2 regions of the Chungangia koreensis genome follow, and region 1 is predicted to be linked to the other one. Evidence: riboswitches for the same ligand, from Rfam matches in the RefSeq annotation. Region 1 holds a riboswitch; the other holds the start of a gene.
The links. Region 1 has a riboswitch for FMN ahead of ribE (riboflavin synthase). Riboswitches for the same ligand answer to the same signal wherever they lie in the genome.
Positions count from the first base shown of each region.

Region 2: another riboswitch for FMN. It lies ahead of ACFOZY_RS11230 (ECF transporter S component); the one in region 1 lies ahead of ribE (riboflavin synthase).

Region 1 is NZ_JBHSEC010000022.1:129,527-146,124, reverse strand. It holds gene tatA (twin-arginine translocase TatA/TatE family subunit) at 1-193, opposite strand, end outside; gene ACFOZY_RS15425 (GMC family oxidoreductase) at 213-1,925, opposite strand; gene ACFOZY_RS15420 (gluconate 2-dehydrogenase subunit 3 family protein) at 1,944-2,699, opposite strand; gene ACFOZY_RS15415 (nucleoside deaminase) at 2,830-3,303, opposite strand; gene ACFOZY_RS15410 (pyridoxamine 5'-phosphate oxidase family protein) at 3,351-3,767, opposite strand; gene ACFOZY_RS15405 (GNAT family N-acetyltransferase) at 3,808-4,257, opposite strand; gene glsA (glutaminase A) at 4,319-5,260, opposite strand; gene ribH (6,7-dimethyl-8-ribityllumazine synthase) at 5,518-5,982, opposite strand; gene ribB (3,4-dihydroxy-2-butanone-4-phosphate synthase) at 5,985-7,070, opposite strand; gene ribE (riboflavin synthase) at 7,088-7,735, opposite strand; FMN riboswitch at 7,890-8,025, opposite strand; gene ACFOZY_RS15380 (LCP family protein) at 8,185-9,225, opposite strand; gene ACFOZY_RS15375 (MGMT family protein) at 9,344-9,685, shown strand; gene ACFOZY_RS15370 (M15 family metallopeptidase) at 9,856-10,437, opposite strand; gene ACFOZY_RS15365 (ABC transporter permease subunit) at 10,460-11,389, opposite strand; gene ACFOZY_RS15360 (ABC transporter ATP-binding protein) at 11,367-12,290, opposite strand; gene ACFOZY_RS15355 (ABC transporter ATP-binding protein) at 12,280-12,987, opposite strand; gene ACFOZY_RS15350 (GntR family transcriptional regulator) at 12,984-13,355, opposite strand; gene ACFOZY_RS15345 (hypothetical protein) at 13,357-14,139, opposite strand; gene ACFOZY_RS15340 (sulfite exporter TauE/SafE family protein) at 14,263-14,997, opposite strand; gene ACFOZY_RS15335 (GNAT family N-acetyltransferase) at 15,106-15,636, shown strand; gene ACFOZY_RS15330 (VOC family protein) at 15,633-16,019, shown strand; gene ACFOZY_RS15325 (DinB family protein) at 16,183-16,598, shown strand, end outside.
Region 2 is NZ_JBHSEC010000019.1:407,286-423,883, reverse strand. It holds gene scpB (SMC-Scp complex subunit ScpB) at 1-10, shown strand, start outside; gene ACFOZY_RS11275 (D-alanyl-D-alanine carboxypeptidase family protein) at 32-1,042, shown strand; gene ACFOZY_RS11270 (pseudouridine synthase) at 1,142-1,873, shown strand; gene resA (thiol-disulfide oxidoreductase ResA) at 1,952-2,539, shown strand; gene resB (cytochrome c biogenesis protein ResB) at 2,553-4,199, shown strand; gene ccsB (c-type cytochrome biogenesis protein CcsB) at 4,202-5,392, shown strand; gene ACFOZY_RS11250 (response regulator transcription factor) at 5,596-6,312, shown strand; gene ACFOZY_RS11245 (ATP-binding protein) at 6,305-8,086, shown strand; gene ACFOZY_RS11240 (RNA polymerase sigma factor SigX) at 8,132-8,671, shown strand; gene ACFOZY_RS11235 (hypothetical protein) at 8,658-9,878, shown strand; FMN riboswitch at 9,968-10,097, shown strand; gene ACFOZY_RS11230 (ECF transporter S component) at 10,238-10,822, shown strand; gene ACFOZY_RS11225 (ferredoxin) at 10,863-11,114, opposite strand; gene ACFOZY_RS11220 (YpbB family protein) at 11,224-12,294, shown strand; gene ACFOZY_RS11215 (RecQ family ATP-dependent DNA helicase) at 12,263-13,717, shown strand; gene ACFOZY_RS11210 (LysM peptidoglycan-binding domain-containing protein) at 13,795-14,412, shown strand; gene ACFOZY_RS11205 (CBS domain-containing protein) at 14,533-15,144, shown strand; gene ACFOZY_RS11200 (metallophosphoesterase) at 15,236-16,000, shown strand; gene ACFOZY_RS11195 (YpdA family putative bacillithiol disulfide reductase) at 16,016-16,598, shown strand, end outside.

The sequences.
Region 1 (16,598 bases):
TAATTTCCCTGACGGCAGGCTTTTTCTCATCCTCGTCATCGTTCATAATTTCGCGTGTCGACTTTTTGAATTCGGATAATGTTTTTCCGACGGCTCCTCCTATTTCGGGAAGCTTCTTAGGTCCGAAAACGATCAAGACTATGACCAAAATAATGATTAACCCCGGGACGCCGATAGAACCAAAACCACCCATTATCCATTCCTCCTTTCAGTCAAACCAAACTGCCACCATTCTTACTGTAGTTAATAATCCCTTCAGCTGCACGATACGCAAGTGCACCTACCGTCCCTGTCGGGTTATAACCCCCATTATGTGCAAAGTTTCCTGCACCAACTACAAACAAGTTTTCTGCATCCCAGTGTTGCAGCCAATTATTCACGACACTTGTTGAAGGGTCATTGCCCATGACTGTTCCGCCTGTGTTGTGCGTTGTTTGATACGGTACAATGTCATAGTCTGTTAAAGGGTTGGAAGGAACAACTGTTTTAGGACCCATTTCCTTCATGATTTCCGCGCATTTTTCTGTCAAATATTTCTGTAAATTTCGATCCTGATCAGTAAAGTTATAAGTTAACTGTAACAATGGCACACCATATGCATCCTTATACTTCGAATCCAGCGTCATATAGTTGTTCTTATGCGGCATCGATGCACCTTGTCCACCTATACTCAGTGTACGAGTGTAGTTTTCAATTGAGGCTTTTTTGAACTCAGCACCCCAAGCAGGTGTATCCGGCGGAACCGGATTGAACTGGATGGGACGGTTACCCGTTTGGGTAATCGAAAGGCTCGCACCATGAATGAAATCAAGGTCACTATGATCGAATGAATCACCATTAAAGTCATCAATCGTCATCCCTAAGGCACCAGCACCCATGAACGTATTGAATTGTTCATCGAAGAAACCAGTGGCACCCGGAAGAATCTGATAGCAATAGCTGCGCCCTAAAGTACCTCTACCTGTTGCAGGATCATATTGTTCGCCAATATTCGAGACCATCAAAAGCTTCGCATTGTTCATTACATATGAAGTCAGAACCACAACTTCAGCAGGTTGGATAAATTCTTCACCTGTTACTGTATCGATAAAACGTACGCCAGTTACTTTATTACCCTGTTTAAGTACTTCTACAACATTTGAATGGAATCGGATATCATAGTTTCCAGTTTTCTTTGCTGTCGGTACTACTGTAATTTCTGGTGATGTTTTCGCTCCGTATTCACAGCCAAATCGTTCACAGAAGCCGCAGTATTGGCATGCATTGATTTTCTCTCCATCCGGGTTTGTATAAGCTTCGGATAAATTGGCTGAAGGCAGCATAAACGGGTGATACCCAAGATTCTGAGTAGCCTTCTCGAACCGATTGAGCTCTGGAGATTTTTTCATAGGCGGTGTAGGGTACGGATTAGATCGCTTGCCCCAAAACGGGTTCTTATCCTCACCGGAGATTCCAGCTGTCTTCTCAAACTTATCGAAGTACGGCTCGAGCTCATCATATGTAATGCCCCAGTCTTGAATAAGGTAATCTTTGCCCAATTTATTTGGACCGTATTTCTCATCCGTCATAGTTTTGATTTGAAAATCATAAGGTAAAAATCTCCAAGTGTGTCCATTCCAGTGGGTACCTGCCCCACCAAGACCTTCTCCTAATAAGAAAGACCCCATCACACGCATAGGAAGAGCAGACATTTTAGCATTATTCCGGAATGTAATCGTTTCTCTTGATAAGTCTTGCATTAATTCATAACGGATTGCATATCGGAATTCATCGTGTACTGCATAATAATCTGAGGTTCCTCGTTCTTTTCCACGTTCCAGCCCGCGTACTTTCAGTCCTGCTTTTGCACATTCGGCGGCGATAATGCCACCTAACCAGCCAACACCTACTGTGACGACATCCACTTTATCTAAAGTTGTAGCCATTTTTTCATCCCTCGCTTATTAGTGGTTCATACTGCTGATCGAATTGGGTTCAATTTCTACAAAATCTTCTTTTTCAATCTGTTTGATATAAGCCATTTGGTGACCAGGGAAACCTTTCATTTTCCAGGCCTCCATATTCCAGTTTCCACCGTAGATCGGGTCGGCATATACCCCTTCTATTGTTGCCTGGCGGAGGAGTTTGAAGAAGAAGTCGGATGTAACAGCTAACATTTCTACTTCTCCCTTTTGGAACGCGGTCAAAATCTCATCCATTTGTTCCGGTTCAAGCTCGGCAAAACCAGTTTGGAAACGCTTATTTGCTTCTTCATCCAGTTTTGCTACTCCTTGGCTGAAAATCTCTGCACGTGTTAATCTGCTCTGATAACCTTGTGTTTTTTCACCGTCTTTAAAAGGTCCTTGCATATATTCCTTAGCGTTCATTCCATATCCACCAGCCAACTGATTGTCGATGAAGTATGGGGCACCCAATCCAATTGCACCTGGTCCTAAGTCGTCTTCTGGGAAAATCCGTTCCGTTGCCTGAGATAATACGTTAAATGCATTAGCATTCGTAAAGAACTTTAACCCGACATTCATCGGATGATCGTTCTCACCTTGTCCGTTCCCTTGGCTTGTTCCTTGAGTTCCCGTGTCCTGCTTGGCGTTATAACCGATTAATCCACCGATCAATCCGCCCCCGATTAATGTACCGGTCGCAATACCTGTCGTCTTCATAAAATCGCGACGGGAAACACCCTTTTTTTCCTCAGCCATGATGAAACCTCCTTATGTGTTAATAATTGGCTTATATAAGTATTCCGCAAATACAATCAACTTAAACGGAACGTACAAATTTTAGGAAAATGTTAAGGGATTTATATGTAAAATAGTAAAGCTCCCTTCATCAGGGAGCCTTAAGTACCATTTCCGCTATATTTGGAGCATATTTTTGCAAGTATTTCTCCGATTGTTTGCGGAGAATTCCGCCTTGGTAATGGATTAGCCTTTCTTTTATGTAGGGTGTTGACTCGATATAATCAGGAATCCTCATATACCGATCTTCTAATGCGAAATATACAGTAGTAATGTTTGCAGTAATGATCGTGGACAAACACATAATACACGGTTCCAATGTTGTATATATGACACACTCATTATTCTGTTCCTTCAGATAAGGGGCACAGCTATGAATGGCGTCAATTTCAGCATGCGCCACTAGGCTTTGTTTTGTGTGTTTCCGATTTGAGCCCTTCGAAATGACCTTACCGTTATGTACAATGACAGCACCAATAGGCAGGTCCCCTCTTTTCCCTGCCTTCTCGGCTTCCACTAAGGCGAGTGCCATGAATTTTTCATGGTCGTTTGCTGTTGTCCCCATGATCTCCCTCCTAATGAAAAAACCCGCTTGCTCAGCGGGTATTTTCATTACATTTCTACAACTTCCGGGCTATTTCCTTTTTTGTTCATAATTCTAATTGAAGATGGTGTGATTTTTAAAACAATGAGATCCGGATCTTCGGGCCCATCAAACCAAAACTCCATGTATTTATTCCAAACCTTTTCTCTCATGCTGTCATCTTGTGTCACTTCCACAGTTCCTTCAATCTCGAGATATTCGTTTCCGAACGCAACCCCTTCAAGTCCTAAGAGTATATGGGTATTCGGGTTCAGCTGCAGTTCTTCCACCTTATGGGTATCTTTGCTGGTAGCGCAGTATAAAGTGAAGTTATCATTGTAAAATGTCATATAACGGGAATGGGGTTTGTTATTACTGACGGTAGACAACGTCCCAATCAGTTTTTTATCCAAAATCTTAAGTGCCTTTTCTTTTGCTGAACTCATCCGAATCTTCCCTTCTTTTTGGTTTACTATTAGTATTCCTTTAAGGAAAGGGATTAAACATTTGCGTAATGAACACTCCAGGTGCAACTTCAACTTCAGAACAGATCCTGAATTTGTGTTTTTTATAGAGAGTAATCGCAGGAATGTTCTTTGAGCCTGTTGAAACAGTGACGGGTTTTTTTGCTTTGGATAAAATAAATGTTAAAAGTTTGGTCGCTGCTCCTTTTCTAAAATGAGCAGGGTCCACCACAAGTCTGCATATATTCAACGTATCATCCAGATTCTCTACTGCCACAAAACCCATCAAAGCATGATCCTCGAACAGTCCGTAAAACGTCTCACCACTTTGTTGAATCGTTTCGATGGTATCTTTTAGTTGAGGTATTCCGTCAAATTCAATTAGCTCGGCTTCCACTTGGTAGGCAGGGACTTGGATGCATAAGATTTGTTTTACGATATCTCGATCCTTTAAATTTAATTCCTTAATCATATGTTAAGCCTTCTTCCGTTCCTCTGTATTACTTTACTGGTTTAATTTAACGGGGTTTTCATTACACTTTCGAAAACATACTCAAATCGTATTTAGAGGATAACTTTTCAAGAAGTTTCCACCCTGCGACGGAATTCCCCTTGTCATCTAGTGCCGGTCCGAATACACCAATCCCACATTTGCCAGGGACTGCTGCCATAATACCGCCGGACACTCCACTCTTAGCAGGTACTCCCACACAGATTGCAAATTCACCGGATGCATTATACATGCCACATGTGACCATAAAGGTTTTGCAAATACTCGCCACCCTTTTAGGAATGACCTGTCTACCACTATCTGGATCTTGTCCATTCAGTGCAAAGACGAGACCAATCTTCGCCAACTCTGGAACGGTTACTTCAATCGAGCATTGTTTCGTATAGAGGTCCATCAAATCCTCGACATCTTCGTTAATCACATCATGCTCCTTCAAATAGTAGGCAAGCGATCGGTTCAAGTCCGCCGTCTCCATTTCCGATTGGGCGATCTCCTCATTATAAGTCAACTCAGGATTTCCCGTGATCAACCTTAAAAACTCTAACAGTTTTTCAATCCGTTCTTCTACATTCGCCCCCACCAGCATATGCGTAACGGCGAGCGCCCCGGCATTAATCATCGGGTTTAACGGTTTCGACGGACTGATTGTTTCCAACTTAATAATGGAATTGAACGGATCGCCTGTCGGTTCCTTTCCAACACGCTGAAATACAAAGCCTTCTCCCCGATCCATTAAAACGAGTGCCAAGGTCAGCACTTTTGAAATACTCTGTAGCGTTAGTTTCTTATCTTCGACCTCTCCGGCTGTGTGACAAGTTCCGTCTGGGTAAGATACAGCAATCGATAAATGATGCGGGTCCGCCTGTGCAAGGCCGGGTATGTAATCTGCAACCTTTCCATCTGCAGTGTAGATCAAGGACTCATTTAATAATTGATGCAATTCATCACTTAAATGATTCTTCATAGTTGCCTCCTCCTAAGCTTTACAATGGATGCTTGAAACATTGAATCGTCTATAATGCCATGTTACAATGTTGGAGAGATTAAGACTATTAATAATAGCTCTGCAAGGGGTGAAACCATTGTATATTTTCGTAATTCTCTTCACACTTATGGCTTTTGTTTTATTAGGCTCCCTATTCGGCGCATTTACATCAGTGGACACAAAATAGTAATGTTAAAAACACCCTCCTGAAGTGATTTTCAGGAGGGTGTTCACAATTACTCTAAATTCTTCAACAAATTGGCCATTTCAATTGCACTGACTGCAGCTTCATAGCCTTTGTTCCCAGCTTTTGTTCCAGCACGTTCGATCGCCTGCTCAATCGAGTCCACTGTTAAGACACCGAAAATAACTGGCATTTCCTGCTGTAAACCGACTGCCGCTACGCCTTTCGCAACTTCACTGGAGACAAAATCGAAGTGTGGCGTAGACCCACGGATCACTGCACCCAAAGTGATTACTGCATCATATTTGCCAGATGCAGCCATTCTCTTTGCAGCAATCGGTATTTCAAATGCACCCGGTACCCAAGCGATGGAAATATCCGACTCTTCAACACCATGCCGTCTAAGTGCATCTTCCGCTCCACTCACTAATTTTCCTGTAATGAACTCATTGAATCGTCCAGCGACAATCCCTATTTTAAGACCCGTTCCAATAACATTACCTTCAAATAGATTCATCTTCAGTTTCCTCCCTCTTCAATCGGTACAGTTTCAATAATTTCCAATCCGAAACCGGCGATTGCTGCAACTCGTTTTGGATGGTTCGACAATAGCCTGATTTTATTCATGCCTAAGTCTCGCAAAATCTGAGCACCAATGCCATAGTCCCGCAATTGCCGCTCAGGAGGCATTCCTTCTGACAATGCCTTTAGTTTGTCTGACAAACCTTCCTCTTGCCTTACGTAAAGGAGGACTCCGGCTCCTGCTTGCTCAATTTGCCGCATAGCACATTGGATCATTTTGTTGCCATCCAATCCGGAAGCGCCAAATATATCGCCGAAGATGTTGCCCGCTTGAACTCTTACAAGAGCGTTTACAGACGTTACATCCCCTTTAACAAGTGCTATATGCTCTTGTCCAGTCAGTACTTCCTTATAAATGACGGCCTGGAATTCACCATACATTGTTGAAAATGGCAGTTCAATTTCTTTTGTTACAAGTTTTTCATTTTCTCTGCGATACGCTATTAGTTCTTGAATAGTCAAGATGCCGAGTTCCAGGCGCTCTGCGATATTCTGAAGCTCTGCAATCCGTGCCATCGTTCCGTCTTCATTCATAATCTCAACAATGACACCAGCCGGTTTTACCCCTGCTAACATAGCCAGATCTACAGCTGCTTCTGTATGACCTGCTCTTTTTAAGACGCCACCCTTTTTCGCTATTAAAGGAAAAATATGTCCTGGTCGGCGGAAATCTTCTGGCGTCGCTGTATCCTCTATCATTTTTAGAATGGTTTCAGAACGCTCAAATGCACTAATTCCGGTATGACTCTCTGCATGATCGATACTTACAGTAAAGGCAGTTCCATGTACATCACTGTTATGGGCAGTCATTAATCCGAGGTCAAGCTGCTTCGCCTTCTCCTCGGTAATGGGAACGCAAATAAGCCCTCTTCCCTCTTTTGCCATGAAATTAATCATTTCAGGCGTAGCATATTCCGCAAGGACAACAAAATCCCCTTCATTTTCACGGTCTTCGTCATCGACTACAATTATCGCTTTTCCTTCTTTTAAATCTTCAATCGCTTTTTCTACCTTTATAAACACTGTTGCCCCTCCTCTCATCAGCTGTCCAAGAATCCATTAGAAGCAAGGGTTTCCATCGTTAAACCTTGCTTCGGTGTTTTATGCTCCATGAGACGTTCCATATACTTTGCTAACATATCGCATTCAATATTCACCGTTTCTCCTCGACCTTTCATGCCGATGACTGAATCGTTCACCGTCGTCGGAATCAATGAAATGGTAAAGGTTCGATCCGTGATCTCGAATATGGTCAGTGATGTGCCATCTACCGTGATTGAGCCTTTATACATCATGTATTTCAAAAGAGACGGATCCACTTCAATCACCTTATATATGGCATTAGATAACCTCTTTTCGCCGACGATGGTACCAGTGCCATCCACATGGCCACTTACAAAATGACCGCCAAATCGACCATTGGCAGCCATCGCGCGTTCCAAATTGACAGACGAACCTTTATCTAAATAACGCAGACCTGTCGAATGGAATGTTTCCGGAATAACATCGGCAGAAAAATCCGCAGACGTATAGGCATTAACTGTTAGACACACTCCGTTTACGGCTATACTGTCTCCAATATTCACATCACTCAGCACTTTTTTGCATGAAATTGTCAAACGCAAAGAAGAGGCGTGATTCCGAATTTCCCGGACGGTGCCGAGTTCTTCGATAATGCCTGTAAACAAACGCAGCCTTCCTTTCTGTATGTAATTGAGTTGTAAAATGTATTGTGATTTCCACCAAGGGGCAAACGGGTGGTAAGGAAAGGTTAGGTAAAGAAGAATGGGTAGCACAAATAACCCTATCACATAGGGAATGCAGGTTATGATAAACTTAAACTAAACGCTTCTCCCATCCAGACTTTCACTGTCGGTGCTGGATTTTCACCAGCTCCACCGGCCGAGCCGGGTCACGGACTTACGGGCATTGCCCGATCACCGCCGGTAAGGATTTTCACCTTGCCCCGAAGCGATTCACTAATATACAAATAACTTTAACATAGAAAACCAATTTTATAATAATTATGTGTTTGAAAGGAGAACCTTACCATGGGGTTAACAACTATTCTGATTGGAGCTGTCGTTGTTGTCATTTTCTTAGGAATTATCGCCACGGCATATTTCATGAAAGGAAATTAATGAGATTCGAGCCTTTCCCCCAGAAGGAGAGGTTCCTTGAAAACCGTTTCCATCCCTTGTGGTGGGACGTCACGGTATAAGTAATCTTGGATTACTCTCTTCTGGGCCTCTAAATCCACTTCCATTACCCAGGAACCGTGATGCCTGCCGTCCCGCCAAGTTCCATCAAGGGGAAATCTTGCCTGTTCCCACTCCATTTTTTCATTTGAATAATAATCTCTACCAAGAGTTAGTATTTCATCTGAGGATAACGAAGTCTCAACATAAGGTGCAATGGTCATCCATAACTTCGCCATCCCATAGGGCCCAGCCTCTTTCGCTTTTACAACCATCGCCTGGAGGACACGTCGTTGTCGTTCAGTCCGCTCAAAATCACCATCTCCCACGTAGCGGATTCTTGAATAAGCGACCGCGGTCTCTCCATCCATATGAACTTCTCCCTCCTTTTTTATCAATGGCTTCTTTTCACTTCTTAACTGCTTATTTAATTCCACCCGTTCTTCTTCATTTATAGGAACTGTGACTCCTCCGATTGCGTTTATAATATCCTCTAACATGAAAAAATCCACAGTGGCATAGTTTCGGATGTTGGTACCGAAATTCTGATTAATCGTTTTTATAGCGAGCGGCGCTCCACCATAGGCGTAAGCATGATTTAGCTTGTCCAGCCCATACCCCTCGATATCAACGAGCTGATCCCGCATGAGCGATGTCAGTTTCACCTTGTCATGTTTGAAGTCGAGGGTAGCGATAATCATCGCATCAGAACGGCTATGCTGGTCATTTGAATTCCGCCGATCCAAGCCGAAGAGTGCCATGTGAAAAATCTCATCACTTTTCGTGTTAACTGCAGAAGGATGATCTTCTGTAATTCCGAGTTCCTCGTCTGACAGGGTCAAGTCTACTGATTCATAAGCTGTCACTTTTTCAACAATATAAGCAACTAATCCAACAATTATCGCAAGCAATAGAAGAGGAATCCATTGGCGTTTCTTCAAATACACATTGTTTTTATTCATCCTTCGACCAGTTGTCATGCAGTTCCTCCCCTTTCGTATCCATCCCTTAGAATATGAAAAGATTACCTTTTCTAAACGTCATGCTATTTTGACAGGGAATGACGGATTTGTTTGAATAAAGACAAGGAGGGGCATTATGCAGCCGTTTACGTTGAAAGTGATTGAAATCATACAAGCCATTCCGGCCGGTAAGGTCATGACATATGGTCAGGTAGCGCAGAGTGCGGGAAGCCCGCGCAGTGCCAGACAAGTCGTACGTATTCTCCATTCCATGAGCGGGAAATACAAACTCCCTTGGCACCGGGTCATTAATGCAAAAGGGGAAATTGCATTGAAAGACGGAGAAGGAGGCCATGAACAGCGAGTGTTGCTGGAATCAGAAGGTATAGTCGTATCATCTGAACATAAGGTGGATTTGACGGTGTATCAGTTAAGGGGTAGAGAGCTTGAGGATGATCGTGACTGGGATACGATTTGAGAGATTATACATAGTGAAATACAGCTTCCCTTTATTTTGGGATATTTTTTAGTAGATTCTGTGATCTTTTGCAGGTGAACATTTCTTTATTCGGGCTCCAACCTTTTTAGCGACTATCAGATGGTTAATTGTGAAACTGTTGAAATAAAAAAGACCGAAACCCTGTCGTTTCAGTCGCTAAAGTTAAAGATTTCTCTTTTCTCCATGGTATCTTCCGGTCTCCAGCCTTCTTGGAGTTCTCCCAAGGATAAGCCGAACGTCATTTGTAAATGAGGGTAGTCCTTGAAACTCCGCCAATCTCCTCCCCACTCAAAGCCAAGTTCTTTTCCGATGGCGGCCACCTCGTGCCAATCGGATTTTCCGTTACCGTTGCCATCGTAAGACATATCCCAGCTAACGGAACCGTCCGGAAAGGAGAGTGCGAAGTCAATGGCAAGACCAAAGTTATGATAGGACTGTCCTCCCTTTGCATAGGTGACGACATTCCCTTCATTGCTCCGGCCTTGTCTATAAATTTGGTTTTGTTCTTCAATTGAGCGAAAACCATCTGTTATCGTTATTTCGATTCCTTGTTCCTTACTCAACCGGACCAGTTCCCCGCTTTTTTCCGCTACGATTGGATGCAAACCTTTTGGTAACGGACGGGATTTTAACTCTTCCCGGAATTCCCACTCGTTTTGAATATAGATGAATATAAAACCCCCTAAAACAATCAAAAAGAGGATATTCAGCCATGTGAGGAACTTCTTCAAAACGATCGCCTCCGGGTACAAACTAAGCTGTTACATCACGTTTTGTAAAAGTAAGGTAACTGATTGCCATGAATACAATAAAGTAAGCTGTCATGACAGTTACCGCTAAACTGGTGGAAATTCCGGGAATGAAAGCTTCCCCTGTTCCAACCTGCGTAAACGTATGCGTAAACAAGATGTATTTTACGATATCATATTTCGCCAGGAAGAAGGAGATATTGCTTCCTGTGAACATAAGGAAGATGGAAATCCCGATTGCCAATGAACTGGACCTAAAGACTGTCCCGATAGCAAAAGCGAAGCTCGCAAGGATCAATACATCCAAATATCCAAGCAAGTTCAACCAAATAGTTTTTCCCCATAGGGATACTTCTGTCACTTGGCCATCCTTTAGTGCGAGTAATGCTCCGCCTGATGCATCATAAAACAACACAGCCGCTATGGATCCTGCAACAAAAGCAATAAAGGTCAGCATAAATCCAAATGCTCCAACCGCTAAAAATTTGGACGTTAAGATTTTCCAGCGTTTCACGGGACGGCTCAATAGCATCTTAATAGTCCCCTGTGAAAACTCTGACGCCACGATCCCTGCGGCTACAATAACTGTCATTAAGGTGACAAAACTCGTAAAGCCATACGTATCATAAATGAACTCTTCGGTTCCTGAAAGAGGTGCAACCTTTTCATCTAATCGATATTGAAAAATCTGTTTCTGTTCTTCTAAATCCTTCTTTTCATCTGCACTCAAACCCGGAACTGCCAGCTGTTGCTCTGTCATTTTCAACTGCTCTGACACTGTCTTTTCCCATGCAGGCGGCTGCTCCCCCCTATTGCTGACGAAGCTATCTATCGCTGCAATTGCAAAGATAATAGCAACTGATATCGCTACCATAATCCAAGTCGATTTTTTATTGATGAGCTTCATCCACTCATTTCGAAATAGATTCAACAATTTGCCCGCCTCCTGTCATTTCTAAGAATTGATCTTCCAATGTCTTGCGGTGATGCTGAACAGCGTAAATAAGAATATTGCGTTCCACCAGCTCCTGAATGACAGATGGAATCACTTCTTCTTGTGCATTGATCAGGAGACCGTTCTCGTGATTCTCTACCTGGAATCCTTTTGCAGAAAGGATTGTGCGCGCTTGTTCAACAGGTTCCACTTTCAAGAAGAAATGCGACTCCTCTGTAGAGTTCACCTCACGAAGCGCGACTAATTTTCCATTTTGTATGACGGCAATCCGATCACACATCAGCTCGATTTCGGACAGCAAATGACTCGAAACGAAGACTGCTACATTCTCTTCCGCAGCAATTTTACGGAGATAATGACGGAATTCTCGGATTCCCGCCGGATCTAAGCCATTGGTCGGTTCATCCAAGATTAAGAATTTTGGTTTATTCAAAAGAGCTTGTGCCAGCCCTAATCGCTGTCGCATCCCAAGTGAATACGTCGATACCTTTTCATGGATCCGGTTTTCCATGCCAACTTGACGGATGACTTCATCAATCCGTTCTTTCGTCACGTCCTTATGCATCCGTGCGAAATGGACAAGGTTTTTGTATCCGGACATAAATTTATACATTTCCGGGTTTTCTACTATCGCCCCGACTTTACTGATACTTTCCTCGAAATTCGTTAAAAGTGATTGACCGTCAATGATGACCTCACCCGATGTCGGTTTCATGAGACCTACCATCATCCGAATTGTTGTTGTTTTACCTGCCCCGTTCGGACCTAAAAATCCGGTAATCTGTCCTGGATAAAGGGACAAATTCAAATCATCGATAATTTTCTTCTTTTTAATAGTTTTAGATAATCTTTTCAACTCAACTACTGGCTCAGTTCGCAATGGATTCACCCTCTCTGATTTTCTTTGTCATCCAAGTGACTGCGTCCATCCCGTATTCATCTCGGATTGCTTCCAGTTCTTCATGTGCCATAATCTTTCCACTATTCAACAACACAATTTCATCCATTAAAGGCTCCGCTTCTCGAATTTCATGTGTAGACAAGAAGATTGTTTGTGAAGAGTCCGTAAACTGGATCATCCCTTTGATAATGTCCGTCCTTACCATTGGGTCGAATCCGGAAAAGGGCTCATCCAGCAAATAATAATCCGCTTCCCGCCCAAACGTGGCGGCCATTTTAGCACGACCTCGATTCCCTTTTGACAGCTTTTTCAATTGAGCATTCCGGTCCACATTTAAGAACTGCGCCACGATATTCGCTTTGTCGTAATTGAAATCATCATACTGTGATTCATAGAATCGGAATAACTCATCTACTGTGAAATATGGATAAAACAAATCTGTGTCAGGCATGTATGCAATTTTGCTTGCGATTTTTCTCGTAACCTTTATGCTGTCCACTTCTGCTGAACCGCTTGACGGGGTCACCAGGCCGGCTATAATTTTGATCAATGTCGTCTTTCCACTTCCGTTCTCTCCGACCAATCCGATGATTTTTCCTTTTTCCAGTGTTAAATCCACGCCTGCCAGTGCCTTTTTTCTTCCATAAGTCTTCTCAATACCTTCTAATCGAATCATCCCTTTTCCCCCCATTCCCCATTTTGAATGTGTTCGATGATCTCCTTTTTTGAAAAACCAAGAGATTCAATATTTGTCAGAAAGGATTGCACTAAGTCTTTTTTCACTTCATCCCGTAGCTGTTCCAGACGGATGCTATCCTCCGTTACAAACGTTCCTTGCCCACGCTTCGTCTCGGTGATTCCCATCGTTTCCAACTCCTTATATACACGCTGCATCGTATTTGCGTTAACTCCGACTTCCACTGCATACTCCCGGACTGAAGGGAGCTTATCACCCGGCTTTACATGGCCTTTAATGATTTCTCCTGTAATACGGTCAATCAGCTGTTGGTAAATCGGCTTATCCGCTGAAAAATCGATTGACATATTACAACCTCACTTTCTTCTCAAACCACTTCGTCGATCCGACATATACCAATGCAATGAGTACAATAATCAGCAGGATATCACTTGCATAGATATCTCCGCTTTCAAAATAGAAGGATGCTTCTCCACCACTCTCCATTGCCCACGCCAAATTATTGGGCATCGGGAAAGGGAGTTCTCCAAACCTCGGGAGCTGGTTGACGAACTTTTGCAATAAGCCCAAGAAGGCCGGCAACAGCAGGAATAATAGGAACGAAACGGCCGATGCGAAAGTCTTCAAATAAGGTTTTAACAATTGATAAATAGTCCAGAAGAAAAACGCAATCACCATATAAGGAATTGTCGATAGCGCGCTCAATCCAGCGAAATATATGCCAATCTGAATTAGCTCACCAAGACTGACCCCTAACTGATGAGAACCCACAGACACTGAAATGATTAAAAGCAATCCATTCCAAGTGATTGAGATGACTGTAATCAGAAAAGATAATGTGTATTTTGCTCCTGTCAACTTAAAGATGGAAGCTGTCGAATGTAACCAGAGTTCCGGTTGTTTCATATCCTTCTCAAGACTGGTCAGTAAAAGAATTGCAGCTAATATTGTTTGGAACATCAGCCAGACAAATCCAATGACTATTGAAACTTCAATCCTCGGTATTCCTGCCCATTCATCAAGTAAAAATGGAATCAGAAAAACAGCCGTCACATTTAGGATAAGCACTAAATACAAGCTAACTTTCATCGTCTTCCATTCCTTCTTCATAAGGCCTTTCCATTGTTTCATCAGGTCATTCTCCTTTTAGTATTAGTGTATTAGTTACATAGTACACTATGACTTTTTACGTTGTAAAGGATTTTTCTAACAAATGTCGAATACATTACTCTGGGAAAATAAAAAACGCCCTGGTTAAAGGACGTTTTCAACAACAATTTGGATGATTAAAGCTATTGTCACTAAACGGAGAATTGGTTTTACGAGTTCAGGTTTCAACTTCTGGGCGATCCGGACACCAATCTGTGCTCCGGTGATGGAACCGGCCATCAAACATAATGTAATTGGCCAGATGATACTACCTGAGGCGATATACGTGACTGCTGCTCCGAAGCAACTGGCGAAAGTCGCCAACCGGACAAGTGCAACCGCTCGGATGTAGGCAACATTCAAGTGATTGAATAAATAGAGCATTAATGTTCCTTGCCCCGGTCCGAACAATCCATCGTAGATCCCAATTCCATATAGGCCTGGTACACTGATTTTATTCATCTTAAGCGGTTCCTGTCCCGTGAAGTTCCCTTTCCCTAAAAACGAGGTGAAGAAAGCAAAAACCAACAGAATGATTGCAACAATATACATTTTGTCCGAAGTCAACTGGGAAGCGATGAATCCGCCACTCGCCCCTCCGAGCAGGCTAACCGGGATGATCCAGAATGATTCTTTTAATGAGATTTGTTTTTTCTTAAGTAAGATATAAAAACTTGAAAAAGAACTGACTGTATTGGAGACTTTATTCGCTCCGATCGCTGAATGAATCGGCACTCCTAAAACCAGCATCGCTGGAAGACTGATGAGCCCTCCACCGCCGGCTAATGTCCCGATGGTTGTGGCGATGATTCCAATGAAGAAGAGCAAAATGTAATCCATGCTCCACACCCCCCTTATTGTTACTATCATTATAAGGCGGATAATGTGATAAGGATAATAGATAGTTATGAAGGAAATCCATAAGAAAAAGTAATGAGGAGAAATGATATGTTTACAGGTACATCTATTCGATTGACAGCCATGAGAAAAGAAGATTTGGAACACTATAGAACGTGGAATAGTGATCCAGCTTTCGGAAGGAACTATAATTCCTTCCCAATTCGAGAATTATCAGAGAAGAAAACGGAAGAATGGTTCAATGAGCACTCCGATAACAACTTCCGCTTTGCAATCCGGTCACTTAAATCAGAGGAGTTCATCGGTGTCTGCGCAATTGAAGATATTGTCTGGCCACATCGGGTGGGCTGGCTATCGATTGCACTTGGACCGGACTTTCACGGGAGAGGATACGGACGTGAAGCAATGGAATTGCTCATTCATTACGGTTTCAATGAGTTGAATTTGCACCGTCTTCAACTTACTGTGTTCAGTTATAACGATCCGGCCATTAAGCTGTACGAAAAATTAGGTTTCAAGCATGAAGGGACATTCCGGGATTTCCTACAACGTGATGGCCAAAGATACGATATGCATTTGTATGGGCTCTTAGCGCATGAATGGGAGGTAGGTCGTAAATGAGTTTCCTTAAAGGAATAGACCATATACAAGTTGCCGCTCCAAAAGGTTCGGAGAATGAGGCAAGAAGGTTTTACAGCGAAGTGCTGGGCATGGAAGAATTGGAGAAGCCTGATCTCCTAAAGGGCAGAGGCGGTTGTTGGTTTATATGCGGTCAGCAAGAAGTTCATGTAGGCATTGAAGAACCATTCAATCCTTCCAAAAAGGCTCATCCTGGATTTATAGCCGACAATTTAGAAGAACTACGTAACAAACTTCACTCAGCGGGTTATTTAGTAAAGGAAGATGCTCCGATTGCAGGAAGGAACCGGTTTTTCACGGAAGATCCATTTGGCAACCGAATTGAATTTTTGGAGTTTGGAAAAGATGATGGAAGAACAAAGTAAGAATACTGTACAAAGAAAGAAGAAGGATGAACGAGTTTGGTCTTGGAGAGATATTAGAGATGAAATTGCGAGTTCCATTATTTTTGAATTAACAATAAATCTATTATTATTTATACCAAGAGCGATTCTTCGCATATATAGAAACTGGTAGGAGTGATTGGAGATGTATCGTAAAGTAAATGACTTTTTGACAGATTGGTCGAATGCTTCGGAAGGTACTATCAATGTATTGGACGCCTTAACAGATGAGAAATTGAACCAAGCAATCGTCGAAGGACATAATACACTCGGCTGGCTTGGCTGGCATTTATCAGGTGCAATTGTCTATTTCGCGGGGCAGGTCGGACTTGAAGTGAACTTAGATGGTGATCTTAAAACAGTGCCGACATCCGCAGAAGAAATTAGCAACGCGTATAAAAAGATTTCGGCTGATCTGAAAAACGCAGTGGAAAAGCTAACGGATGAACAGATGGTTGAAGAAGTTGACAGCCATGGACAGTCCGTACCACGTGGCGCATTGCTCCGAATGATGATCGATCACCAAACGCATCACCGCGGCCAAATGACGGTTCTTCTGCG
Region 2 (16,598 bases), on a different contig from region 1:
GGGAGAATAAATTGAGGAAAGGCATGAATGTTTGAGAAAGTTCATTTTATTCGTGATTGTTTGTTGTTTAGTGATTTTCACTCTAAATTTCAGGGGACAGGATGTATCGGCAGCTTATCATAGTTATGCAGTAATTGATGCAAAAACCGGAAGACTGCTTTTTGGTGAGAATCCGCATGAACGACTACCGATCGCAAGCCTTACAAAGGTTTGGACAGCTTTGATTGCCATCGAGCAGAATGATTTGAAGGATATTGTGACTGTGTCCGACAAAGCAGCAGGTGCTGAAGGATCATCCATCTACTTGAAGGGTGGAGATGAAGTTGAAGTGGAAAAGCTGTTGTATGGCTTAATGCTTCGATCGGGTAATGATGCGGCCACTGCTTTGTCCGAGTTTACTGCAGGTTCAGTTGAGGAATTTGTAGATATGATGAACGAAAAAGCGGTTTTTTCTGGTTTGGAAAATACCGTTTTTACGAATCCTTCTGGTTTGCACGACGAAGAGCATTTGTCGACAGCTTATGAAACAGCTCTCATGATGAAATTAGCGATGGAAAATGAAACATTCCGCAAGATTGCCTCAACTCCTTTGTATCGATATAATGATTCCGGACCAAACGCTTGGCAGAATAAGCATCGGTTAGTGAGGCAAGATAAACGAGCAATTGCCGGTAAAACAGGGTATACAAAATCTGCCGGTAGAACATTAGTGACGTTTTTCGAAGATGGAGATCGCTCGATTATTATCGTTACGTTGAATAACAGTGATGACTGGAAGGTTCATAAGCAAATGGCTGACCGTGCATTTTCAGAATATGAAATGACTACGGTAGTTAAAAAAGGTAAGTATGAGGTTACACCAAAATTGATAGGAACTTTAGAAGAACCGATTTCCCTCCTGTTAAAAGAAGGAGAGGAAGACAAGGTGAAAAGTGTCGTTAAAATATTCCGAGATCCGAATCGGAAAAATGAAGCAATCTGGCATGTCTATATTGATGATGAATTAGTTGTCTCGAGGATTGTGCCAATTAACAAAAAGTGAAGAAATCCGTATTAAAAGGGGGACTAATGGCGGTCTTCCTTTTAATTTGGCGTGAAATGTGACATAATTTTTGAACACGAAAGTATTTGAGGTGAAGGAATGGAAAGGCTACAGAAGGTTTTAGCACATGCAGGTGTTGCGTCCAGACGAAAGGCGGAACAACTGATTTTAGAGGGTAAAGTGAAAGTGAATGGGAAAGTTGTAACTGAATTGGGAACCAAGGTGAGTTCGTCGGATACAGTGGAAGTAGAAGGAGTAAAGCTTGAGAAGGAACAGAAAGTATATTATCTCTTGTACAAGCCAAGGGGAATAATTTCAGCAGTGACAGATGACAAGGGAAGAAAAACGGTTGCTGATCTATTTCCCCACGTGGAAGAAAGACTATTTCCAGTCGGACGCCTGGACTATGAAACTTCAGGGCTGCTTCTGATGACTAATGATGGAGAGTTTTCATATTTAATGACCCAACCTAAATTCAAAATCGATAAAACGTATATCGCAAAGGTTAAAGGGATTCCAACAAGGGAGCAGCTAAAACTGCTGTCTAAAGGAATTGATCTGGAAGATGGAAAAACAGCCCCTGCGAAGGTAAAGTTGCAATCTTCGGATCGTAAGACAGGTAAGGCTATCATCGAAATTACCATACACGAGGGCCGTAATAGGCAAGTCCGTCGTATGTTTGATGCCATCGGTTGTCCAGTACAGAAATTACGTAGAGAGCGTTTCGCTTTTTTGACTCTACACAGTTTGAATGCCGGTGAATCGAGGGAATTGACTCCACATGAAGTGAAACAGTTAAGAGTATTGGCGGAGACAGGGAAAATCGGATAAGACTAACAATTGTAAGCCTTGTTTTCCAACTGGTATTGTTCACAAACCCTTCAATCTTCATACAAAAGTCCTTTGAAAATGTTTGCTATAATAGGTGATACAAAACCATTTGCTGAGGAAGGGGAAGGACAGTTGGATCGAAAAAAGAAACGTACAGTGATACGTACAGTCATCTTAGGGATTTTGGCGGCTGCTATCATTTACACTATATATATAAGTGCTACAAAGGATAAAGTGAAATTGCTGGAAGTCGGCGATCAAGCACCAGATTTTGCATTGACCGATTTGGAAGGCAATAGCCATAAATTATCCGATTACAAAGGACAAGGTGTATTCCTGAACTTCTGGGGTACTTGGTGTGAACCTTGTGTTGAAGAAATGCCTGCCATTGATCGGCAATATAATAAGTTCGAGCAGCAAGGTGTACATGTGCTTTCGGTGAATATTGCGCAATCCAACATGGAAGTGTCCAGCTTCCGTGATCAGCTCAATTTGAAATTCCCAATTGTAATCGACAAAAACAAGAGTGTTATGGAAGCATACAATGTTACTTGGCTTCCTGCTACAGTGCTTGTGAACCCCGAAGGGAAGATTGAAAAGATATACACCGGCGGATTGACGGACGAAAATATTGCCAAGTTTATGGAGAGCATCAAACCAGAGTAAGGAGTAATTAACTATGGCCAAAATATTATGTGAATGCGGTCATGAAAATCCGCAAGGTACGGTCCTTTGTGAGAACTGCGGACGACCATTGACGGAAGAAGCTAAGACGAAAGAAATTGCCGATATGAGATATGAAGGGACAGCTCGTCGGTCCCAAACATATAATCGTACAATTATTGATAAAGTCTGGAATTTCTTCTCCAGTGTCAAGGTAGGAGTCACTCTGATTGTCATTATATTAGTCGCGGCAGCTCTTGGAACGTTCTTACCTCAAGTTTTATATGTTCCTGCAACGGTCGAGACTGAAATAGCCAAATATTATGAAGAGACATATGGTATTTTCGGTCAAATATACTATGGTCTTGGTTTGCATGAAATGTACCGTTCCTGGTGGTTTCAGGCACTCATCGGAATGCTGGCCATCTCACTTGTCGTGGCAAGTTTAGATAGGGGTATTCCACTCTTTAAGTCACTGAAAAATCAGCGTGTAGTCCGTCATGAAAGCTTCATGAAGCGCCAAAGATTATTTGGCAGAGGACAAAGTAATCAAAGTGAAAAAGCAATTGATCTTGCAGAAGAAAAATTGAAAACGCTTCGCTATAAAGTGAAACGTGATGGGAATGCCTTACTAGCTGAAAAAGGCAGATTCTCGAGATGGGGCCCGTATGTCAATCACACAGGGCTGATTATATTCCTATTCGGGGTGATGCTTCGAATCTTGCCTGGCTTTTATGTGGATGAGACGTTGTGGATTCGTGAAGGAGAAACCCGGGCAATTCCTGGTGCACCGGGCTATTATCTACATAGTGAAGAATTTACACTTGAAACTTATTCTACTGAAGACAAGGAAGTATATGGCGAGGCACTTGAACGCGTCGGAACAGTCCCTAAAAACTTCCAGACAGACGTAACGTTGTTCAAGAAACCTGAAGGTGCAATACCAGGGGAAGATAATCTTGAAAAAGTAAAAGAGGATTCAATTATTGTAAACGACCCTCTCAAATTTGATGGCTATGCAGTTTATCAGATGGATTATTCACTAAATGAGTTAAAAGCGATGACTTTCCAACTGACGAACAAAGAATCAGGTGAGTCACTCGGTGAGTTTACAATTGACTTGATTAATCCAGAAAAGGTATATGATTTGGGGAATGGCGCGCAAGTTCGAATTTTAAACTATGCACCTGACTTCTCCGGATTTAAAAATGGTGTACCACAAACCAAAACACCGCTACCTAATAATCCTGCATTTTTAGTGGAAATGAAAACTCCTGATACTCCTGAGGGAGAATCGAGTTTTGTAGCAATACGGGAAACGCTTGAACCTTTAGGTGAAAACCAATACAAGCTTTCTTTCCAAGATGTAGAAACAAGGGATGCTTCCGGCTTGGTCATTCGAAAGGATAAGACCCTTTGGATATTAGGAATCGGTGGGCTGATCTTCCTTTTAGGAGTGGCACAAGGATCATATTGGAACCATAGACGTTTCTGGATTCAAAAAGCGGCCGATGGAACGATTTTGGTAGCCGGCCATACGAATAAAAACTGGTTCGCTCTCCGGAAAGAGCTCGATGCAGTTACTGAATACGCTAAACTGCCAGCTTATACGGACCAGCAGGATCCAGAATTTGATGAGAAAGACAAGGACGGTGAAGACTGATCATGCATTACGTAGAAATCAGTTCTAATTTATTGCTCGTGGCATTCATTGCATACCTTGTAGCTACACTTCTATTTGGTGGGGCTATCAAAGGAGCAAACAAAAACAAAGAATCATTTACTTCAGAAAATAGATGGGGCAGAGCAGCCATCACGGTTACCATCATCGGTTTTCTTTCCCATATAGGGTATTTTATATTCCGATGGATTGCAGCAGGACATGCACCTGTTAGTAACCTATTTGAATTTACGACTGCTTTTGCGATGCTTTTAGTAGGGGCTTTCATCTTATTCTATTTCATGTATAAAGTGCCTTCTTTAGGATTGTTCGCATTACCAATAGCAATTGTAATTATTGGCTTTGCTTCAATGTTCCCAAGGGAAATCAACCCGCTTGTTCCATCACTGAAGAGTTACTGGTTAACCATTCACGTAACTACAGCTGCTTTAGGTGAAGCCATTTTGGCGATTAGTGCTGTTGCAGGTCTTGTCTATTTACTAAAAAATATCGATATGACGAAAAAATCCAAGCAAAGATTTTGGATTGAAGCAGTCATGTTTACCGTTGTCATTTTTGTAGGTTTCATTGTATCGACGATCACATTCTCTGCAATGGGGTACGAAGCAGATTTCTCTTACCTTAATAAAGATGGAAAGGAAGCTCAAATTTCGTATACGATGCCTCCGATTTTCGGTATGAATGAATACCAAACCTTAACGGATCGCACAATGGAACCGATTGCTGAAATGCCTCCAAATGTTAATGCTAAAAAGCTGACTACAGTTGTTTGGTCATTAATATTCGGTACAGTCATTTACATTCTTATTCGCCTAATTGGCAGAAAACCGATAGCTGCTATGTTACAACCGCTTGTAAGACGGGCCAATAATCAACTAATGGATGAAATCGGATATCGCTCAGTACTCATCGGCTTTCCTGTTTTCAGTTTAGGAGCATTAGTATTTGCAATGATTTGGGCACAGGAAGCGTGGTCCCGCTTTTGGGGATGGGATCCGAAAGAAGTATGGGCCCTTATCACTTGGCTGTTCTATGCGGCATTCTTGCATCTTCGAATTACGAAAGGATGGCAAGGTGAAAAATCAGCATGGTTTGCGGTAATTGGGTTTACTATCATCATGTTCAACTTAATTTTTGTAAACTTGATTATTGCAGGTCTTCACTCATACGCATAACATCACTTTTAAATACAATTGCCCGGTGTAGTAGAATACGCCGGGCTTTTTCTATGGGAAAACAGTATAATTTGCTGCATCAAGAATTGTAAAAGTCACAAACTATAGTGAAAAATATAGCGTTCAGTAGTCACTACCATTTCTTTTTTTTTCGAGTACTTGTACAATGATAGTAGAGAGAGTGTAAGAGAGGGGCAGATCCTATGTCTGAAAATATATCCATTCTTGTAGTTGATGATGAAGATCGCATCAGGCGATTGTTGAAAATGTATTTGGAACGTGAAGGTTATGTAGTAGACGAAGCTGTAAATGGCGTGGAAGCGTTATCTATGGCTTTAGAAAATGATTATCATTGCATCCTTCTCGATTTAATGATGCCTGAGAAAGATGGCCTTGAGGTATGTGAAGAACTGCGCTCGAAAAAATCCACACCTGTCATTATGCTGACAGCTAAAGGTGAAGAAGCGAACCGTGTGCAAGGATTTGAACTTGGAGCTGACGATTATATCGTTAAACCGTTCAGTCCGAGGGAAGTGATTCTTCGAGTGAAGGCAATCTTGAGAAGATCGGCTGCGTTTTCTGATTCTACGTCTTCAACTGCTTCAAAGGACCTGGTGGTATTCCCGTATTTGACGATTGACCATGACGCACATCGGGTGACTGCAGAAGGAGTAGAGGTAAATCTGACACCAAAGGAATATGAACTGTTGTATTTCCTGGCCAAGTCTCCTGATAAGGTATTTGACCGAGAACAACTGTTGAAAGAAGTTTGGCATTATGAATTTTTTGGCGATTTGAGAACAGTTGATACTCACGTCAAAAGGCTTCGGGAAAAGCTTAATCGAGTGTCAGAAAAAGCTGCCAAGATGATTGTGACAGTGTGGGGAGTCGGATACAAGTTCGAGGTCATCAATGAATAGAATATGGAGTAGTATCGTCGGGAAGCTATGGGGAACCATATTGCTTCTCGTTTCGTTTGTATTGTTCATTGTCACGGTGCTTATTTTAGAATTTCTTCAGGATTTTCACTTGGAACAAGCTGAATCTTCTTTGACACAGCAAGCACAGTCGATTATCCGGATTTTTGAAGATCACGATGAGGAGCTAATATCCACAAATATCGTGAAAGATATTTTAGCAGAGCATACGAACTTGATCATTGCAGCTAGTCCAAATGAAATCAGAATGACTCATCAGGAAGGACAAAATCAGGAAGAGGTTCAAAGACGTATTTTAAGTGATCCCGTTTTAGCTTCTACTTTTGTGTCCGAAAAAGAAGAGATGAAGGAAATGATGCTTCCTTCACTTGAAGATGGGAACCAGATGGAGTCGTATATTGTCTTGGCGTCTCCACTAGAATCCGATAATTCAGCTCATGGCGCAGTATTCATTTACCAAAGTCTTGATGTAATCCATCAGACTACTAAACAGACAACGAATATTGTATTCTTATCGGCATTCATTGCATTCGTTTTAACGACTTTCTTTGCCTTTTTCCTATCTACAAAGATTACTTCGCCTTTACGTAAGATGAGGGAAGCTGCATTCGAACTGGCGAAAGGAAACTTTGAAACAAAAGTTCCAGCCGGCCAGAATGATGAAATGGGGCAATTAGCGACTGCATTCAATCAGATGGGAAGGCAATTGAAACATCACCTGGAAGTGATTCATCAAGAGAAAGAACAACTGTCAAATATCCTTACTTCAATGACCGATGCGGTAGTAACTTTTAATCGGGATATGACTATTCTTTTGAGTAATCCGCAGGCAGAAAAAATCATGCAAAAATGGTTTTTGAAAGGCGGGACAGAAAGTAAACATCCGATCCCAGCTGAAATATACCATATGCTTGATCATGTTATGACATTTGAAGAAGGTATTGAAGATGAGCTTGAAATCATAGGGAGCTATTATTTTGTCTCTATCAGCCCTTTGTATAGTAGAGATTCAATTCGTGGGGCAGTTGTCGTATTACGTGATATGACGGAACAGCATAAATTGGAAAAATTACGTTCCGACTTCATTGCGAATGTTTCGCACGAATTAAGAACGCCTATATCTATGTTACAAGGATACAGTGAAGCGATAATGGATGATGTGGTAGAGGATGAAGTGGAGCGTAAGGAAATCATTAAGATTATTTATGAAGAATCACAGAGGATGGGGAGATTAGTTACCGACTTGTTAGATTTGGCGAGACTTGAATCTGGTCACATGAGATTATACACATCAAGCCAAGATGTTGTACCTGTAGTGGATCGAATTGTACATAAGTTCCAGCAAAGGGCGAAAGAGGAACAGATTGAATTGACTTTTGTATCCGAAGCGGAAGATCAACTTATGGCGGAATTGGATGAGGATCGGATTGAACAAGTGCTTACGAATTTAATCGATAATGCAATTAGACATACACCGGAAGAAGGAAATGTGACAGTCCGTGTTGAAAAAGATAAGTTGTTTGCAAAAGTCAGCGTCATTGATACGGGTTCTGGAATACCGGAAGAGGACCTTCCGTATGTTTTTGAACGATTCTATAAAGCAGACAAGGCACGTACCCGCGGAAAAGGCGGAACCGGACTGGGTCTTGCCATTGCAAAAAAAATTATTGAATCTCACCAAGGAACGATTACAGTGGATAGCGAAGTAAATAGTGGTACCCATTTCGCTTTTTATCTACCTCTTAAGAATGTGTAACCTTTTTGTTTGAAATCCGACTAATCTAATGAACGGAGGGAGTATATGGATGACTCCGTTTTCCATAGGCTCTACGAATCATACCACCAGGACGTTTTCCAGTTTTTGATCTATTTAGTGAAGGATCGACAGCAGGCAGAAGACCTCATGCATGAAGTATATGTCCGGGTATTTAAATCGTATAGCCGCTTTGAAGGAAAAAGTTCAGAAAAGACTTGGCTCTTTTCAATTGCGAAGAATGTAGCAATTGACTTCTTCAGAAAAAATACAGTCCGAAAAAAGCATGTATTCGAGTCGTTCGACTGGGAAACAAGACAACTCATTTCTAATACTTCTTCTCCTGAAGAGCTCATTGAGCTAAATGATGACATGAGGCAGGTTCTCCATGCTTTGGATCATTGTACTGGAGATCAGAAGATGGTCATTGTCATGAGGTATTTCCAGGAACTCTCGATTACTGAGACTGCGGAAGTCCTCCAATGGACAGAAGGAAAAGTCAAAACGACACAACATCGGGCTATTAAAGCAATTCGGGAGCATCTTTTGCATTTGAAACAGGAGGTGAAAGCACATGGGGAATCATGAGTGGGACGATGAACAAATTGAACAGCTGCTTTCAAATGCACCGAAAATCAAAGATGAACGGTCAAAAGAAGACATACTGGCCAAGCTGAAAAGCGACCCAAGACTGAATGGCCCGGAAAAGAAGAAAAATTGGCAGAAATGGATGCCTGCTTCTATCACTGCAGCGGCAGTCGTAACAATGACCATTTTGGTATCTTCATTCTTTAATGAGAACATTTCGGTTCCGCAAGAAGCTGGCATGGAAGACCGTGCTGCTGAATCACCGGAATCCTCTGAACCGGTAGAGGCGAAATTGTATAAAGAAGAATCAACTGATTACACCGATGAAGAGTCAGAAACTAATTCAATCGCCACTACTATGCAAGATGTAAGCCTGCCACGTATGGCAGTGTATCCTTCCGATTTGGAAGAATACAAAGAATTCCGTTTGGCGCTTTCTTCCCAAGCAGAAGCGATTCCTGTGACATTTTTAATCAGCAAAGAAAAGATTGCAGAAGATTTTGGTGGCAATTGGCCATCGGAATTGGAGCTTTACCGGAAATATGCAGCAGATATTAATGAAAATGCATTTGGATTCAGTGAGTACCACCCGATGATAGGACAATTTAAAGAGGAAAAGGGCTTGATTATTCACACCCTTCCAAAAGATCACCCATATGATATGGGGAGCGCAGCTGAACATCAATATTTTCAAACCATAGAATGGACATTTTCGGAAGAGCATGATCTCTTAAAGGTTATAAATAAGGATGGTTCTAATGCAGAATTTGCACATATGGGTCTACTTAAATCGGTGGCTTTAAATAATCCTTTTAAAAAGACTGCTTATTATTTGTATACATTAGAGAACAATCAGCAATTGTTAGTTCCTTGGACCGGAAAGACATTTGAAGATCTACCATCCGCTTTAAAAGAAATGAAATCAGCTCAAAGTGATTTTTTCAAACCTATCATTCCGAAAAATGTAAACTTTACGGTAAACGAAGATAAAGAAGTTGCTACGATCACCTTTGATAAAACCGTAGACCTTGAGGCAATGGATCGAGAGGAAGCTGGAAAAATGATGGATGGTATTCTTTTAACGGCCGCAAGCTTCAATCTGAAGGTTAAATTTGAAAATGTAAAACAAACGGAATGGAATGGATTTGATCTTACACAGCCATTGCCACAGCCGATCGGTCCTAACCCTTTCTATCTGAATAACTGACATTATAGGGGATGTAAACAAGATGGTTTACATTCCCCTTATTATGAGTTATAGTAATAATTGTCTTGAATTAAAACTAAATTAATATGATTCATCTTCGGGGCAGGGTGCAATTCCCGACCGGCGGTATTAGAAGAAATTCTTAAGCCCGCGAGCCGCAAGGCAGGATTTGGTGAGATTCCAAAGCCGACAGTACAGTCTGGATGGGAGAAGGTGAAGGTGCGGAACGTCTTTTCTACGATCAGATGCTATTTTCAATGTGCCTTTTTCTCCCTTAAGCGAAGCTTAAGGGATTTTATTTTGATCAGATGTCCGCCCTTTCTTCTTAGAAAGTGAATCATGGGAGGAGAGAGGAAATTATGAAAGACACAAAACTACGAAAACTGATTGCGGTTGGTATGTTGGGGGCAATATCATTTGTATTAATGCTGTTCAATTTTCCATTGCCGCCGTTTCCAGCGTTCTTACAGGTAGACTTCAGTGATGTACCTGCATTAATTGCAACAATCATTATGGGGCCAATGGCCGGAATTACAGTGGAGCTGCTCAAGAACTTCTTGGATTGGATATTTTCCGGAAGCCCAACAGGGGTACCGGTTGGACATCTTGCGAACTTCGCAACAAGTGTATTGTTCATATTACCAGTCTATTTTGTATATCGTAGATTACTCAATGCGAAAGGTTTGACACTGGGATTGGTCGTTGGGACTGTGTCAATGGCTGTCGGGATGAGTTTGTTGAACTATGTATTATTCCTACCTATGTATACGTACTTCCTTGGCATGGAGGCAGTTACAGGCACTGCATTGTATGAAATGATCGTTTTAGGAATTTTACCTTTTAACTTAGTCAAGGGAATCCTACTGATGGTCTTGACTCTACTCATCTATCGCAGTATGAAAGGGTTCATCAAGAAACAACAAATCCAATTTGATATAAAATAAAAAAGCGGGGCCAAGAGGCTCCGCTTTTTTACTTATTGGTTTATTCTTCGAATTTTAAAGGGTTACCTTCAAATGGCGCATCTGCCACTTTGATTGAATCTGTCGGGCAGCCTTCAAATGCGTCCAACATGTCTTCCAGCAGTTCTTCTGGAACTTCAGTTGAACCCATGTTATCATCAAGGATAGCAAAGGCAATCCCTTCATCATCGTAATCGTAAATATCTGGTGCTGCCGCGCCGCATGCGCCACACGCGATACATGTATCTTGATCGACGATCGTAAATTTAGCCATGAAATTCTCTCCTTTTCCTTCTCCGTACGGACCTACGGCTTACGTTAATCATTCTAATGCTGTTTCTCCACGTTTTCAACCTATAAACTTTTGTAAAGAGGTGGGAGATATGACAAATTTCGACCGATTGCTCCTAACGCTAATTTCATCTTTTCAAGGGGAGCGGACTGTATCTGCTGTCTTTCATCTATTGAACGGTAAACGTTCTGGACAGACTTTACAGGATGTCGAATATTATAATATGAAATCGTACTTTTCTATTTTACCAAAATTGAAGAAGGAATTGTTCGACAAATATATTGAAAATCTTGTGAACAAAGATTTGATAAAAATTGAACACTCTATTGCACATTTAACACAAAAAGGAATAGAATGTGCGAAAGAACCCGTAGAGTTTATGTTTAATGGTTGGATATACAGAGGCAAAGAATGGGAGTTTTTCTACCGCTTGTCCTTGATTGTTCAAACGTTATCACAAGCGATCACTAAAGATATGAAGTTTGTCCCGGTACAAAAAGATGAAAAAATCCAGCAGTTTGTCAAAGTCTATCTATCTTCTAAGCCTTACATAGAATATCGGTTCATTTCCGATTTTAAATGTGAAATGATTGAAAGTATTTCTTCTGGTCTACTCAATGACGAACAAAAAAACATGATTGTCCATCGTTTAACAGGAAAAGGTGTTAGTGGATGGACATGGCGTCAAATGGCGGAGCGGACAGATTGTGCTGAGATGGATGTGTACCTTGCGTTTATCGAGGCATTACATAAGTGGCTGGATCAACTCACTTTCGAACCATCAAAGTTCCCGCTTCTCCGTGAGATTGCATATGATATTAAAGCGCGCACACCATTGACTGAATCTGCCACAAAAACGTCTCATCTCTTTTCTCAAGGATTTTCAATGGAACAGATTACCGAAATTCGAAAACTTAAAATGAGCACGATTGAGGATCATTTCGTTGAGATGGCAATTAATGAAATGGCATTTCCAATTTCAAGATTCTTAACAAATTCAGAACTTGAACAAGTACAAAAAGCCGTGAAGGAATTAAATTCAAAAAAACTCCGATTGTTGAAAGAAAGATTACCTAACCTTTCTTATTTTCAGTTAAGACTGGGTATGGCTTATAAGGAAGGTGAAAAGAGTGCACAAACAAAAGCTCCATCACGTTCTTAAAGAGAGATTCGGGTATGATGAACTCCGACCAGGTCAAGAGGAAATCATTCAAGCGGTGTTAGCGGGGAAAGATGTAGTCGCAATTCTTCCGACAGGGATGGGAAAGTCACTTTGTTATCAGTTGCCGGCCTATTTGCTTGGTGGAACGGTTTTAATCATTTCTCCTCTTCTTTCTTTAATGCAGGATCAAGTCGAGCAATTAAAACGGCTGGGGGAAAAAAGGGTAGTAGCCCTCAACTCTTTTCTTTCCTATCAAGACAAACAAAGAATACTGTTTAATCTTTCATCATACCGGTTTGTGTTTACTTCTCCAGAAATGATTTTTCAGCCGATCGTGAGAGACCAATTAGCCAAGACAAACCTATCATTGATCGTTACTGATGAAGCACATTGCATCTCACAATGGGGATTCGATTTCAGACCAGATTATTTGAGGATAAGTGATTGGCTAAAAACTTTTCAAAGGCCGCCGGTGTTAGCTTTGACAGCAACTGCAACAAGTAAAGTAGTACATGACATCCAAGAATATTTACAGATGTACAAACCATTTATTCATATTCATTCCTTAGACCGTCCAAATATCCGTTATGTCATCGAAAAGCTTGAAAATCAGGACCAAAAAACAGAATGGCTGGTCTCTCACACAAAAACTTATGAAGGCCCAGGAATCATTTACACCCAGTCAAGACAACGCGCTGAAGCGCTGTCTGCTATTTTGAATGAAAGCGGGACACGCAGCGGTTTTTACCATGCAGGTATGGAACAAGAGGACCGGGTGTTCGTCCAACAACAATTCCTTTCCGGAGAATTACAATGGGTGTGTGCAACGAATGCCTTTGGTATGGGGATTCATAAAGACGATATCCGGCAAGTAATCCATGATCATCTACCTGCCACTCCTGCTAATTACATTCAGGAAGTCGGAAGGGCTGGAAGAAACGGAAATGACGCAGTTGCTTTTCTTTTATATACAGAAGGGGATGAAGAACGGACCCGGTTTGTAGTAAATGAAGAAATCCCTATTAAGCACTTTATAGAAATGATAAACGAAAAGAAATCAAATGGCGAAAACCCTGCAAGATTAGTCGATGATGGATTCATGAACGAAACAGACTTCCGAGTACTGTCCTATTGGTTAGAGAGAACCGATCCTGTTGAGACCATTCAAATTGTTGAAAGACTACGAATGGACAAGAATCGACAAATTCAAGACATGCTAAAATTAATTGAGGACACGACCTGTCTCCGGGGGAAAATACTAACATACTTCGGACAAGAACTGGATGAAAGTAAAAAGCCTCTCAATTGCTGCTCAGTTTGTGGGGTTAACTTAAATAATCTGTTGACTAAGCAGAAAGAGGAATTAACTTCAGCTTCTTTCTCCTCTTGGGAAGAAAGGCTTGGACAGCTCTTTCCAATCTGAAGGGATGTCATTTACTTTTGCGACAATTTTCGTCATAATAAGGTGTAGATGTTAGAAAGAAATGGAGTCTGAACTACATGAAACCTGATGATTATTTAGAAAAAATAGAACAGCATCGACAAGAGATTCATGTTGATAAAAACGGTGAGGATCGTGTACGTTCTCGAAGAGAACTACATAGGAATGGGCGTAAAAACGGTAAAGGGAAAACTCCCAAGAAGAAGACCAGCAAGTTGCTGACAACGATGTTTGGTATATTTATACTAATACCTGTTGGATTTCTGATATACGTTGTCGCATTTTATGAGCCTCAAATGCCGGAAACAGCATTAAAGGATAATCAGTTTAAAATGGAAGTGAATACACCAGATCAGGATTCTGCATCTGACTCGGATGAAGTGGATCCACCTTCCGACGAAAATGAAAATATAGACGCAGAGCAACCAGAAACCGATTCAACTACTGTCCCTGCTCAACCAGAAGAAAACGTCGATCCTGCCCCTGTAGAAGATGAGCCGGAGAAGACTGAAGAAACTGATGCGGAAGAACGCACACATGTAGTTGCACCTGGTGAAACATTGTTCCGAATTGCAATGAATTACTACGGTTCTCCTGATGGCGTAGAAACTATAAAATCTGCAAATGGTCTTTCTTCTAATGAAATATCCGCTGGACAAACTTTAAGAATTCCGTAAATACTATGAATCAAAAGAAGGATATTTCTTTCAATCGCAGAATAAATATAGAGATGGCGTTCATAATGGGCCATATTTTATTAGCGGGAAAGGGTGGGTCCTTTGTTTGTTAAAAGTGTGATGATTCCTAAGGAAAAATGTTTTACCATTCAAATCGGCGACTCAGTGCAGAAAGTGCTTGAGATTCTCGAAATGAAGCAAGTCGATGCCCTTCCGGTACTTGACGGCCAAAATTACGTTGGGATTGTAACGCGTTTTCATGTGTACCGTGCATTTTACGATTTAGACATGAACAAGGAATCTTTTTTGGAGGAACGGATTGTCTCGGATATCATTAAAAAACGCGAAACTGTGTTGCAATTAGAAGATGTCTTTGAAAAAGCGCTAATTGCATTAAACGATTTCCCGATCGCTGCGGTCACAGAAGGTGATAAATTCTTGGGGATTGTCACAAGATATGATGTGCTTCACCAATTTAAAAGTGCCTTCGGTATGGATAGAGCAGGAGTTCGTATTACGTTTTCATCCGTTGAATCAGACGGACGGATTGCTAAACTTTCGGATATCATTCAAAAATATCACGAATCAGTCATTTCACTCGTCACATTCGATGAAACGGATAAGCTGATCCGGCGCATTGTTTTAAAGATTGAAAAGCGGGATAATCTTCAAAAGTTCCTAAACGAGTTAGATGATTCTGGATTCAGGGTACTTCATATTGCAGAGGATTAATGATTAAACAGAGGGGGCAGAGTATTTTACTTTGCCTTTTCTGTTTTTCTGTAACGAATGGTCACAGCAGTTCGAGGAAAGGGAAGAGAGAATGAAATATTTATGGTTTTTACCGCTTTTTGTAGGCGGATTATTCCTATATATGTTCGCCTATGCAAAAGCGACTAAACTTAAAGAGCATAATCTCTTCTTACATGTGAAAAAGGAAGAGAAGCCGCTTCGATTATTCTTTGTTTCTGACATTCATCGACGTAAAATTTCCGAAGCACTGATAAAGCAAATTAACGAAAAGTTTGATGCAGTGATCATCGGCGGTGATTTAGCAGAAAAAGGGGTACCGCTTAAACGAATAGAAGAAAACGTAAGGCGCTTGTCCTCATTAGGGAAAATATACTACATATGGGGCAATAACGACCGGGAAGTGGGAGAAGCGAATATAAAAGGAATTATCCAATCCTTCGGAGGAGATGTACTTGAGAATAGCTCAGCTGTACTAAAAACGGGCAAGCAACGATGGATGATTTGTGCAGTCGACGACACATCTAGCGGCAATTTGAATTTAGACCAAGCTTTCACTTCCATACAATCTTCTGATATTACGATCTTCATCACCCATTCCCCATTCGTATTTAAAAAAGCAAAGAATCGCTATCAGCCACATGTGATGATGGCAGGTCATACCCACGGCGGCCAAATTCGTCTTGGGCCGTTCGGGATGTTCAAAAAAGGCAGGATGATGGAAGAAGAAGGATATTATTCATTAATCAGTAACGGGTATGGTACATCCATGGTTCCATTAAGACTTGGTGCCCGTCCTGAATGCCATATCATCCGTTTAAACGGAAACATCGAGTAGAATTGAGGGGTTATAATGCAAAAGGAAGCAGCAATTATTATAGGCGGTGGTCCATGCGGTCTTGCTGCGGCAATCGCGCTGCAAGAGGCAGGGATCGTTCCTCTCGTCATAGAAAAAGGAAACATCGTGAATGCCATTTACAATTACCCAACTCATCAGACGTTTTTCAGTTCTAGTGACAAACTGGCGATTGGAAATATTCCCTTCATCACACAAGATCGAAAACCGAAGCGAAATCAGGCACTTGTCTACTATCGGGAAGTGGTTAAATTAAAGGGTATTCGGGTTAATCGTTTCGAAACAGTCAAAAAGGTAAACAAAACCCAAAATGGATTTACCGTAGAAACTAATTTAAGAGATTACTCCACACCATACGTGGTTGTTGCAACCGGCTACTATGACCATGCAAATATGATGGGCATACCAGGAGAAAATCTGCCTAAAGTACATCACTATTTTAAGGAAGGTCATCCTTTTTTTGATACAGAAGTCCTCGTAATTGGAGGGAAAAACTCTGCGGTAGATGCAGCACTGGAATTGCACAAGGCTGGTGCACATGTCACTGTAGCCTACAGGGGTGATATATATTCACCGAGTA